3 regions of the Herminiimonas sp. Marseille-P9896 genome follow, and region 3 is predicted to be linked to each of the others. Evidence: riboswitches for the same ligand, from Rfam matches in the RefSeq annotation. Region 3 holds a riboswitch; each other region holds the start of a gene.
The links. A riboswitch is a leader RNA that binds a small molecule or an ion and turns the genes downstream of it on or off. The one in region 3 is predicted to bind thiamine pyrophosphate.
Positions count from the first base shown of each region.

Region 1: linked by a shared signal. The riboswitch ahead of H7U06_RS06505 (cytosine permease) and the one ahead of H7U06_RS00975 (TonB-dependent siderophore receptor) in region 3 are both predicted to bind thiamine pyrophosphate.
Region 2: linked by a shared signal. The riboswitch ahead of thiC (phosphomethylpyrimidine synthase ThiC) and the one ahead of H7U06_RS00975 (TonB-dependent siderophore receptor) in region 3 are both predicted to bind thiamine pyrophosphate.

Region 1 covers NZ_CAJEVT010000002.1:195,275-199,488, reverse strand. The annotation lists gene H7U06_RS06515 (methylglyoxal synthase) at 1-433, opposite strand, end outside; gene H7U06_RS06510 (nuclear transport factor 2 family protein) at 744-1,181, opposite strand; TPP riboswitch at 1,489-1,584, shown strand; gene H7U06_RS06505 (cytosine permease) at 1,639-2,928, shown strand; gene H7U06_RS06500 (efflux transporter outer membrane subunit) at 2,988-4,214, opposite strand, start outside.
Region 2 covers NZ_CAJEVT010000004.1:152,366-156,579, forward strand. The annotation lists gene H7U06_RS15370 (glycerate kinase) at 1-673, shown strand, start outside; gene pyk (pyruvate kinase) at 751-2,169, shown strand; TPP riboswitch at 2,355-2,463, shown strand; gene thiC (phosphomethylpyrimidine synthase ThiC) at 2,582-4,214, shown strand, end outside.
Region 3 covers NZ_CAJEVT010000001.1:195,447-199,660, reverse strand. The annotation lists gene H7U06_RS00990 (DNA glycosylase AlkZ-like family protein) at 1-863, shown strand, start outside; gene H7U06_RS00985 (GreA/GreB family elongation factor) at 949-1,476, shown strand; gene H7U06_RS00980 (hypothetical protein) at 1,540-1,836, shown strand; TPP riboswitch at 1,967-2,070, shown strand; gene H7U06_RS00975 (TonB-dependent siderophore receptor) at 2,131-4,214, shown strand, end outside.

The sequences.
Region 1 (4,214 bases), on a different contig from region 3:
TCGCGATGGATTCCAGCTCCAGCCATTCCTGCGCACCAGCCAGCGTCGACAGGAAAGGTTTGCCGTGAATCACGCATTGGCGTTTCAGCGCGACCGCTTCCGGAAAGATGGAGGACGGATCCACCGGGTCCATCAAATACATAACGGCATCCAGTCTACGCGTCGGATCGGTATCCACCACGCGTGACACCAGCTTCATCAAGCCGCCGTGACGACCATATGGAAAGCGTTCTATGTGCGGGTAATTCTTCAGCAGGCCCAGATGATCCATCGCATCCAATGTGCGTCCGACGACGATCAGTTGCGGCTGCAAATGCTGTTCGATCGCGACACGGCTGCCATTGAGCAAACGGGCCAAGACGGAATTCGGGGCATCCTGATGGGTACGACTAGTGGCTAAACCGATGCGGAATTGATGCGGGGAAACAGACATAGGGATAAAAATGAAGACGGGCAATATTGCACCGCACAAACTTTATCATGGAGACAAGTTTTATTCATCTTTCGTACAACAAGGCTGAAAATATTTAACAGACTTGATGTGCGCTTTTGATTTTTGCCGACGCCGATGTTATACTGTGTTTTTATACAGTATCAACCTTTTTCGTCGGGTCGCTCCCCCTCCAAAGTTTTATTGTGCGACCCGACATTTCTTTTTTAGGCCTGTGGTTTATAGCTGTGCATCAAGCGCAGCCAAGTACGCAAACACCGCACCTCCAAGCCAGGCATTTTCCAACAGCGTTTTAGTTTTTCTCCGGCATCGCAGATGAGTGATGGCTGGAGATCAGCCATGCACGGCCATCCCATTTGTACGTGTAGGTATAACGCGCCTTCACTTCCGAGCCATCATCAAACTTGAAGGTATACAAGCCGGAATCGCTGGCGCTATTGCAGTTCACCTCTATCGTGCGGCTGTTGATGGTGCCGACCGGCTTGTGCTCCATGAAGTGTTTGAAGTAATCAATTTTTTCTTCGGCCGTCAGGCGCGGCTTGTTCGACAAAGTCGGCAGCAGTATGGATTTGCTGGCGTAGTTGGCGACCACTTTTTGCGGATCACCGGTTTGCAGCGTGGCGTTCCAGCGATCGAACAAGGAAGCGATCTGTTTTTCGGAAGTGGCGTGACACACTTCAGACTTTTCAGACTTGGCATAAACGTGACCAGCAAAAGCGAAAGCAAGCATAGATACAACTACAGTACGCGGGAAAAACATAGAAATAGAACCTTTCATTAAAGAATAAAAAAATGAAACCTGTTCAAATGAAATCGTCACCTCCTGACTTCGGCAGTTCTGCCGTTTTGTGAAAAAATATTATGGAGTCCGGGTCGTTCAGTTTTTTGGAGTCTTTTCTGCTTTTTCGCCTGCTTGGTCACCGGAATCACTTATAAGTTGCACAAGTCGGACTTGTCCTGACCGTCACTAATCCGGTCAGCTACCCGCAGAGGCTTGCCTATAAACGGTTTTTGGCTCAAAGTAGCGACCTGTCTGAAAACTTGGCTCGGGGTCCTGCGCATAGCGTGGGTGAGAGATACCCGTTGAACCTGATTGAGGTAATCCTCGCGCAGGAAAGCACATAATCCATCGCCGCTGCCGCGGCATCGAATCCGCTGACCTGCCATCTATTTTTTGAAAGACCATGATGGCTTTACCTAACGCTCCTGCGGCCAGCAGCAATGCCGCTTTCACTCCCATTCCTGCCAGCGAACGCGTGTTTTCCTTCCGCGATCATGCCGCGCTCTGGTTCAGTCTCGGTGTCGGCCTGCTGGTCATGCAAATCGGCGCTTTCCTTGGCACTGCACTTGGCACACAGACCGCACTGTTCGCCATCATCGTCGGCTCTGTGCTCGGCGCTGCCTTGCTGGCGCTGGTCGCCTATATCGGTTTTGAACGCGGCCTGTCTAGCCCGGTGCTGATGTGTCAGACGCTGGGCACTTCATTCGCCAAATTGCCGGTGGTCCTGAACGTAGTGCAACTGATAGGCTGGAGCGCATTCGAGCTGGTCGTCATGCGCGACGGCACGACGGCATTGATCAAGGACATCACCGGCCTCGATACGATCTGGCTGCCGTATGTCACTGCCTTGTTCTGGGGCTTGCTGCTGGTGGGCCTCGCGACCGGTTCGATGATAGGCCTGGTGCGCTGGTTCGTTGGTCGCTTCGGCTTGCCGCTGGTGATCCTGTCGCTGATCTGGCTGACCTACCAATTCGCCTTGAAAGCACAGGCACAGGGCTTCGATGCAATCTGGCACCGCGCCGGTGACGGCTCGATGAGTACGCTGGCCGGCATAGACCTGGTGATGGCGATGCCGGTGTCATGGCTGCCGCTGGTGGCTGACTTCGCGCGCTACGGCAAGGCGGGTGCCACAACATTCCGTGGCACCTGGCTCGGCTTCGCGGTGGCAAATATCTGGTGCCACGCTTTGGGCGTACTGATCGTCAGCACTTCCAATCCAGGTGCCGACCTGATGACCACCCTGCTGCTGGCACAAGGCGGCCTGATTGCACTCGGCCTGATCCTGATCGATGAAATGGATAATGCTTACGGTGACGTGTATTCCGGCTCGGTCTCGCTGAACTTCCTGCACGGCAAATTCACGATACGTTTCTGGGGCATCACGCTCGCACTGGTTGCAACTGCCTGCGCGCTGTTCCTGCCCATGCATGGCCTCGAACCATTCCTGCTGACCCTGAGCTCGGTGTTTGTGCCTTTGTTCGGCGTGGTGATTTCGCAATTGGCATTGAAGGGCGAAGCCACGGATAAAGGTGTGAACGTAGTGCCGGTCGCGATCTGGCTGGTCGGCATTGCCGCATTCCATCTATGCCCTATGATGTGGCCGGTAGTCGGCTCGGCCTTGCCCGCACTGGCGATTACGCTGCTGCTGGGCAGTATTTATCGCATCGCGCGCCGCCCCGCATTGCAATCTGCATAAATTAAACAAAAAACGGCTGCCCGGTTTCCCTGGCAGCCGTTTTTATTTCGCATATCAGCTTACTGCGCTGGCGTCCTGCTCCAGCCACCACCCAGTGATTTAAAGACATCGGTAGTGCCAGTCAGGCGCAACAAACGCAGCTGCGCCAACTGGTCATCAGCCGAGAACAAGGTACGCTGCGCATCCAGCAGCGTATTCAAATCATCCGCACCTTCGCGATAGCGCAATTCAGATAATTGCAATGCACGCCGCGCTTCTTTCCTGATTTCGATTTGTGCCTGCTCCTGCGCCAGGTTGCGGCTGGCGTTGCTGAGTGCATCATCGACTTCTTTCAGCGATGCATAAACGGTGCGACGGTAACTCTCGACCAACTGGCGACGCACTGATTCGCTGGTCTGCACTTGCAAACGCAAGCGATTACCGTCAAACAAGGTCTGCACAAAGCTAGCCGTCAGCCCCACGCCGTATGCAGGATTGCCCAGCGCCAGCAAGGCAGCACTGGAATTCCCTGCACTACCGGTCAATGAAATCGTCGGCAACAAAGCCGCACGTGCTGCCGCCACATTCGCATCGGCCGCATACAGTTGCGCTTCCACACTTGCCAGGTCAGGCCTGCGCGTGATCAGTGTCGAAGGCAAACCCGGGCTGACTTCCGGCACCATCAATGCGTTCAAATCCTGTGCCGCTACCTGCAAGGCTTGCGGCTGACGTCCGAGCAGTATTGCCAGTGCACTGACTGTCTGCCGCTCCTGCACCTGCAAAGGCAGCAGGATATTGCGTTGCGCCAGCACCGTGCCGCGCTGACGACTCATATCGAGGGCCGAGGCCGAGCCATAGCGGTAACGCGCTTCGACGATCGCATAAACCTTCTCGGCAATCGCCAGATTCTCTTGCGCCACCTTCAGGCGCACGCGCAAGGCCAGTGTCTGGAAGTAGGCATTCGCCACACCCGTGGTCAGCGTCAGGCGCACGGTTTCCATATCATAGCGGCTGGCATTCAATGAGGCATTGGCACCGCTGGCGACTGCAGCTACCCTGCCCCACACATCGACTTCATAGGCGACGCTGAGTGCAACACCGGTGTTCTCCGTTTTGGTCCAGCCGGTAGGCGTTACGCCCGGCTTGTTGGAACCGACGCCGGTATTCGCACTGACGGTCAGCAACGGAAATAAGGAAGCACCGGCCAGGCGCGCCGTGATCTCGGCCTGCGTCACGCGCTCTGCTGCAATATTCAAATCAGGATTGTTGGCCAGCGCCTGATCGATCAGGCCAGACAATTCATCCGA
Region 2 (4,214 bases), on a different contig from region 3:
TCCTACCTTGCCAGATCCGACCACTTGCGCAGAATCGCTCGCGATCCTGAAAAAGTACGGCATTGATATTCCAGAAAACATCCTGAAGCATCTCGAATCCGGCGCTGGTGAAACACCGAAGCCGGGTGACCCGCGTTTCGCGCGCAATGAACACCATGTAATGGCAACAGCACAGCATGCGCTGGAAGCCGCTGCGGCTAAAGCACGCGCTGCCGGCATCACGCCTTACATCCTGTCCAATGATCTCGAAGGTGAGTCGCGTGACGTTGGTATGGTACATGCAGCATTAGCGAAGCAAGTCGCTAAGTATGGCCAGCCATTTGCGAAACCATGCGTCATCCTGTCCGGTGGCGAAACGACTGTTACCGTCCGCGGCAAAGGTCGTGGCGGCCGCAATGCAGAATTCCTGTTGAGCCTGGCAGTATCCCTGCAAGGTACCGCTGGTATCCATGCATTGGCATGCGACACCGATGGTATCGATGGTTCGGAAGACAACGCTGGCGCCATCTATCAGCCTGATTCATGGACACGCGCCGCTGAGCAAGGCCTGAATGCCAAAGCCATGTTGGAGAACAACGATGGTTATGGTTTCTTCAGCGCACTCGGCGATCTGATCGTCAGTGGTCCGACACGTACCAACGTGAATGACTTCCGCGCCATCCTGATTTTGTAATTTATTTTCCCGCTGTGTCTGTGATCCAGGCATAGCGGTATTCATTTTTCATTTTTCATTTAAGAAGAAGATCTGTCATGAGACGTAATCGCAAAGCAAAAATCGTTGCTACCCTGGGCCCAGCAAGTGGTGATCTGGAAACCATCAGCGCATTGTTTGAAGCTGGTGTGGACATGTTCCGCTTCAACTTCAGCCATGGTTCGCACGAAGATCACCGCGCACGTCACGAAATCGTGCGTAGCCTGGAAACCAAATATGGCCGTCCAGTTGCCATCCTCTGTGATCTGCAAGGTCCGAAGATTCGTCTGGGTACCTTCAACGGCGATTCCGCGGTGTTGACTGAAGGTTCGCAATTCGTGCTCGACCGCGATCAGACGCCAGGTGATGCAACACGCGTTTACCTGCCACATCCTGAGTTGTTTGCAGTTGTCAAAGCTGGTCAAAACCTGTTGTTCGATGACGGCAAAATTCGTGTTTCGATCGAGAGCAACTCGGGTGACCGCATCGTCACACGTGTGACTACAGGCGGCAAGATTTCGAACCGCAAAGGCGTCAACGTACCAGACGCAATTCTGCCTATCCCTGCAATGACACCGAAAGATCTGGTTGATCTGGAATTTGCATTGTCGTTGGGCGTGGACTGGGTAGCTCTGTCGTTCGTGCAACAAGTTTCCGATATCGAAGATGCACGCAAGATCATCGGCGACCGCGCTCTGATCCAATCGAAGATCGAAAAACCAGCAGCAATGCTCGACATCGATGCGATTTGTAAAGCTTCTGACTCCGTCATGGTTGCTCGTGGTGATCTGGGTGTTGAACTGCCGATCTCGCAAGTGCCGCGCGCTCAAAAAGAAATCATCCGTGTATCGCGTAAATACGGCCGTCCAACCATCGTTGCAACACACATGTTGGAATCGATGACCGAATCGCCTATGCCTACCCGTGCAGAAGCATCGGACGTTGCCAACGCCATTTACGAAGGCGCAGATGCCGTGATGTTGTCCGCAGAATCGGCCAGCGGCAAGAACCCTGTTCGTGCTGTGCAAATGATGGACAGCATCATCAAGGAAGTGGAAAACGATCCGGTCTACCGCACACTGCTGGATGCACAGCAAGTGGCACCACGTCCAACGCCGGAAGATGCAATCTGCAACGCCTTGCGTGACACCACCGCTGCGATCAAAGCTGTCGCTACTGTGACATACACCAAATCCGGTAGCACCAGCATGAGCGCTGCGCGTGTACGTCCGACCACATCGATCCTGAGCATCACTCCAGAACTGAAGACTGCACGTCGTCTGGCATGGGTCTGGGGTATCCACTCGATCGTTGGTGGCCAGGATGTTAAGTCTGTTGATGACATGGTCAGCGAAGCAGTGGCGGCCGCCGTGCATGAAGGTTTTGCCACGAAGGGTGATTACATCGCTATCTCGGCTGGCTTGCCATTCGGTGAATCGGGTACAACCAACTTGTTGCACATCGCAACAGTTAAGTAATACCTGAGTTGTAACAGTTTCTGGAAAACAGCATGCTTGCCGTTTTCCAGAACTGACATGAATGGTTTGTTTTCCGGTAGGCAAGCAAGCCATTCATGTCAGATGTAAAAGTTTGATCCGGGTCAATTGACATAGTCGTTTTATTGCATAGACTCGCGTTGTAGTTTGTTGCACCCGTTGTAGAAGTAAAAAGCTAGGGGTCCTAGGCAGATGCATACCGCATCCCGCCGGGTGAGAAAAACCCTTGAACCTGATCTGGATAATGCCAGCGAAGGGAAGCTAACGAAGACCAGTTGTATCGCATCAAGATTTGAATTGCATCGTCCTCGCTGCAACTCCTTTTTGAATCGCTACCTGTCCTCGAAACCTCCTTAGCTGGCTCCAAGCCACTGTAGTTAGCCAAGGAGCCAAAATGAATGCCAATCCCCAATTTCTGTCTGCCACAGCGACAGTAGACGAAGCAGCGATCCAGCCGCTGCCGAATTCCCGCAAAATTTATATCGAAGGTTCGCGTCCCGACATCCGCGTGCCTATGCGTGAGATTACGCAGTCTGATACGCCAGCCTCGTTCGGTTTTGAAAAGAACCCGCCTATCTATGTGTACGACACCTCGGGTCCCTACACCGATCCTGCGGCGAAGATAGATATCCGTTCCGGCCTGAACACACCGCGCCTGCCGTGGATACTGGAACGCGCCGACACGGAAGAATTGCCGGGCCCGACTTCGGAATACGGCATAGAACGCCTGAACGATCCGAAGCTGGCCGAGCTGCGTTTCAATCTGCATCGCAAACCACGTCGCGCATTGGCAGGTAAAAACGTCTCGCAAATGCACTACGCACGTCAGGGCATCATCACACCGGAAATGGAATTCGTGGCGATTCGTGAAAACATGAATCGTCGCGCCTATCTGGAAGAGCTGAAAAAATCCGGCCCTAAAGGTGAAAAGCTGGCCGAGTTAATGGGGCGTCAGCATCCGGGGCAATCATTCGGTGCTGCGATCCCGCAAGAGATCACTGCCGAATTTGTGCGCAGTGAAATCGCACGTGGTCGTGCCATTATTCCGGCCAACATCAATCACCCGGAAATCGAACCTATGATCATAGGCCGTAACTTCCTGGTCAAAATCAACGCGAACATCGGTAACTCGGCGGTCACTTCTTCCATCGGTGAAGAAGTCGAAAAAATGACCTGGGCGATACGTTGGGGCGGCGATAACGTGATGGATCTGTCGACCGGCAAACATATCCATGAAACACGTGAATGGATTATCCGCAACTCACCTGTGCCTATCGGCACCGTGCCGATTTATCAGGCACTGGAAAAAGTAAATGGCAAGGCCGAAGATCTGACCTGGGAAATCTTCCGCGACACGCTGATAGAGCAGGCCGAGCAGGGCGTCGATTACTTCACCATCCATGCTGGTGTCTTGCTGCGCTATGTGCCACTGACCGCGAAGCGCATGACCGGCATCGTGTCGCGTGGTGGCTCCATCATGGCGAAGTGGTGTCTCGCGCATCACAAGGAGTCTTTCCTGTACGAACATTTCGAAGACATTTGCGAAATCATGAAAGCGTATGACGTGTCCTTCAGCCTGGGTGATGGTTTGCGTCCTGGTTCCATTTACGATGCCAACGATGAAGCACAACTCGGTGAACTGAAAACCCTGGGTGAGCTGACGCAGGTAGCATGGAAGCACGACGTGCAAGTCATGATCGAAGGTCCGGGTCATGTACCTATGCACTTGATCAAGGAAAACATGGATCTGCAACTGGAGCAGTGTCATGAAGCGCCGTTCTACACACTCGGACCTTTGACTACTGATATTGCACCCGGCTATGACCACATCACCTCGGGCATAGGTGCAGCGCAGATCGGCTGGTACGGTACCGCGATGCTGTGCTACGTCACACCGAAGGAACATTTGGGCTTGCCGAACAAGGTCGACGTCAAGGACGGCATCATCACTTACAAAATCGCCGCGCATGCCGCTGATCTGGCCAAAGGACATATAGGCGCACAGATACGCGATAACGCATTGTCGA
Region 3 (4,214 bases):
ACTACGGCTTCCTGCCAAGTACACATCTGGCGCTGATGCATCCACGTCAGCCTAAGAAAACCTGGAATGCCGAAACCCAGCGCAAGGCGGCTGACGTACTGGCCTTCGTGCGTGAGCGCGGTGTGGTTCATCCACGCGAGGTCGAACAACATTTCGCGCACGGACGTGTGCAAAACTATTGGGGTGGCTCCAGCAATGCCAGCACGCAATTGCTGGATGGTATGCATTACCGCGGGCTGTTGCGGGTGAAGCGACGCGATAGTGGTACACGTGTCTACGAAGTGGCGACGCATCCACCTGCGGATGATAGCCCCACGGCCGGTGCACTACGTGCGGCCGCCCTGCTCGAATTGATACTGCGCAAATACGCGCCATTGCCAGCCGCCAGCCTGACTTACCTGGCGCGCTTGCTAGGCTACGGAGCACCCCATCTGGCGGCGCAGACGCAAGCAGCACTGCGACTGGCACGTGAGCATCTGGCCAGCTGTCGTATTGATGGCACCACCTGGTACTGGCCAGTCGATGAAAACCCTCGTTCACGTCGCTATGCTGTCGACGATAGTGTGCGATTACTCGCACCTTTTGATCCGGTGGTCTGGGATCGGCGTCGCTTCGCCTTGCTCTGGGACTGGACCTACAAATTCGAAGCCTATACGCCGCCAGCCCGACGCCAGTACGGTTACTACGCGTTGCCCATGCTCTGGCGTGATCAGGTCATAGGCTGGGCGAATGTGTCGGCGCGTGATGGCCAACCGGAAGCTACATTCGGCTATGCGGCAGGTCCAGCACCCAAAGCGGCCGCTTTCCGCAATGCATTGGAGGAAGAGCTACATCGTATGGAACTCTTCCTTAGTCCACGTTGATGCCTTCGTGCTGCAACGTACAGCAGTTTCTCCCAGGATGCGCTAAGGTAGTCGTCTATGCATGTGTAGTGGCAGGAGTGCGATCATGAACAAGGCATTTGTAAAAGAAACGAATGACGACGATGCGGTATCGCCAATGCCGGAGATGCCGGTCGGCGTCAGGAACTACATCACGCCCGATGGTTATCAAGCACTGCAAACAGAATTGCAGCATTTGCTGGATGTCGCACGACCTGCGGCTTTACAGGCAGACGCTGAAAGTGCCGATATGGAATCCGCGCCGGAAGCATCGCTACGCGAAATTGATACACGCATCCATTACTTGCAGACTCGCCTGGAAACGGCAGAGATAGTCGATGCCAGTGTGCATGCAGATGGCGACCAGATATTCTTTGGTGCAACGGTGGAATACGACAATGCCGCAGGCGAGCGGCATCGGGTGACTATAGTGGGCCTGGATGAGCTGGATCCGGCGCAAGGGCGAATCAGCTGGTTATCACCACTCGCGCAAAGCCTGCTGGGTGCGCACGAAGGCAATGCGGTATCGTTAGAGACACCAGCCGGTGACGAAGAGTTGCAAGTGTTGACAGTACGTTATCCGCGCAGCAGTTGAACGTGTGTTGTTGCACGTTGTCCTATAGTTAAGCGCACTATCTACCATCGCAAGGAGTCTCACATGACAGAGCACAGTTCCAAAGCGAAACCGGCAGTTGCAGGTAAACCGTCCGACGTAACAATGCATACACATGACGAAGAGCTGCTGGACGATGCATTGGAGGCGACCTTTCCTGCCAGTGATCCGGTGGCAGAAATGCCGCATGACAGCGAACCGTCCAAGCAGGAAAAAGCGAAGGACGAATTGCTTGATACCGCATTGGACCTGAGCTTCCCTGCCAGCGATCCCATCTCTGTAACCTCCGGTATTACGCGTATCCGCCAGGGCACATCGGCGATCACCAAAAAGGTCAAATAAGCCGTATCAGCTGTTGACGATCCGGCGGGCAGGCCCCGCCGTTTTGTTGACCTCGGTTAAGATCGGCGAAATTTGCGGCAACTTGCAGCAAAAATGCCATTCCGTCCGCTTCTTCTTTCGTGTTACCATTCGGCCACGCTAGGGGTCCTGAAGAGTTAAACGTCTTCGGGTGAGATAAAACCCTCCGTACCTGACCTGGATAATGCCAGCGTAGGGAAGCGCAAAGTCCACGCAATTTCTTTGTCCATTCCTTCGCGCGCATTGGTTTTTCTAACGCGATTGATTGAACAAAACATGTCTGCACCACATTCCCGTCGTTCCCTGATTGCCCTGGCTGTTGCCCAAGCCTGTGCGTTTGCGCCTGTCGCCATGGCAGAGTCTGCTGAAAACGTCTTGCCCGAAGTGGTCGTCACTTCCGAATCGGCACCTGACGGTATCGCACGCAATGCCAGCGTTGGCGGTTTCACGGAAACACCTTTGTTGCAGACACCCGCATCCATTAGCGTCATCACTGCTGAACAGATGCAGGAACGCAGCATACGTACCGCAACCGATGCGGTGAAATACGATGCCAGCGTACAGAACTCCTATAACGCGGTCGGTCTGTCCGACTGGTTCGCGATCCGCGGCTTCACGCTGGACATGGGCTCGAACTATCGCAAGGACGGCATGGTCATCCTCGCGCATTCCGCGATCCCGATGGAAAACAAGGAGCGTCTGGAAATCCTGAAGGGCCTGGCTGGCATGCAAGCAGGTATCGCCTCGGCTGGCGGTATCCTCAATTACGTAACCAAACGCCCTACCGACACACCGGTGCGGTCGGCTACCTTTGAAGTGCGTGAGCGCGGCACGATATACAGCGCGATTGATCTCGGCGGTCGTTCCGACGACAAGCGTTTTGGCTATCGCATCAATGCCGCTGCCGAAGACATCAAATCGTATGTAAAAGGTTCAAACGGTGACCGTCGTTTCGTCTCCGGTTCCTTCGACTGGCGCATCAGCCCACGTGCCTTGCTGCAAGTGGATATGGATTACCAGCATAAGTCGCAGCTGACGGTGCCGGGCTTCCAGTTGCTCGGTCCTGAGCAGCGCATACCGACCGGCGTCAGTGGCAAGACTATGTTGAACAACCAGACCTGGAGTTTGCCGGTTACTGACGACACCAACAACCTGGGCGTCAAATTTGAGTACGAGTTGAATGACAACTGGCGTACGACTTTGCAGGCTAATAAATTCGAATTGCGTAGGGATGATGCGGTGGCGTTGTCATCCGGCTGTCCGTCGCAAGGCCTCGCATTCGGTTATTGCTCAAACGGCGACTTTGGTTTGTACGACCTGCGCCGTGAGAACGACAAGCGTTCGGTCATGACCACGCAGGCTTTGTTGCAAGGCAAGTTTGCAACAGGTAGCGTGAAGCATGACCTGACCACAGGTGTGTCAACGTTGAATCGTCGGGACAACTTCGCAGATTACTTGTTCACTTCGACCGTCGGCGGTTTGCCGGGCAATATCTATACTTTGCCACAACGTGCTTTGGTGCCGGAGCAAGCCTTGCCGGTCGCGCTGCGTCGCAAGGATGATGAGCGCTCCGTCTTCGTGCAAGATGCAATCGCACTCAACGAGCAATTCAAGGTGATTGCAGGTGTGCGTTATACCAAGTTGAAGCGTGTGCAGTTTGCAGCTGATGGCACAAATATCCGTAATACCGACGAAGGCTTTGTCTTGCCTAACGTTGCGGTGGTGTACAGCCCGAAATCGAATCTTTCTTTCTACGCATCGTATGCACAAGGCCTGGAACCAGGTGGCGAAATCCCGTCGGGTTTGCCTAACCAGGAGTCGGTGCTTGATCCATACAAATCGAAACAGATCGAAGTCGGTGTAAAGGCTGACATCACACCGGATGTCACCGTTTCTGCTGCGCTGTTCCAGATCAAACGTCGCAACGAATATGTAAAAGCATCGGACTTGACCGCGACTGCAACTACTGCAGCGTATGTGGCGGCTGGTGAGCAAATCAATCGTGGTTTGGAGTTCGCATTGCAGGGTCGTGCAACGCGTGACCTGATGTTGGGTGCCAGCTTCACTGCGATGGAAGCAAAGGCAGTGGATACCGGTGATTCCGCGATTGAAGGTAAACGCGTTGGTAACGTGCCTAAGTTCAAATCAGCGGTTTATGCTGACTATGCTTTGCCGCAAATGCCTGCGGTGAAATTGAACGCAACCTGGATCTACTCGACCAGCAAGGTATTTGCACCTAACAGCCAGATTGCTTCGCTGGATAAAAGAGTGGATGGTTACCATGTGTTGAATCTGGGTGCACGTTATGCAACCAAGATCAGCGGTAAGACTACGACCTTCCGTTTTGGCGTGGATAACGT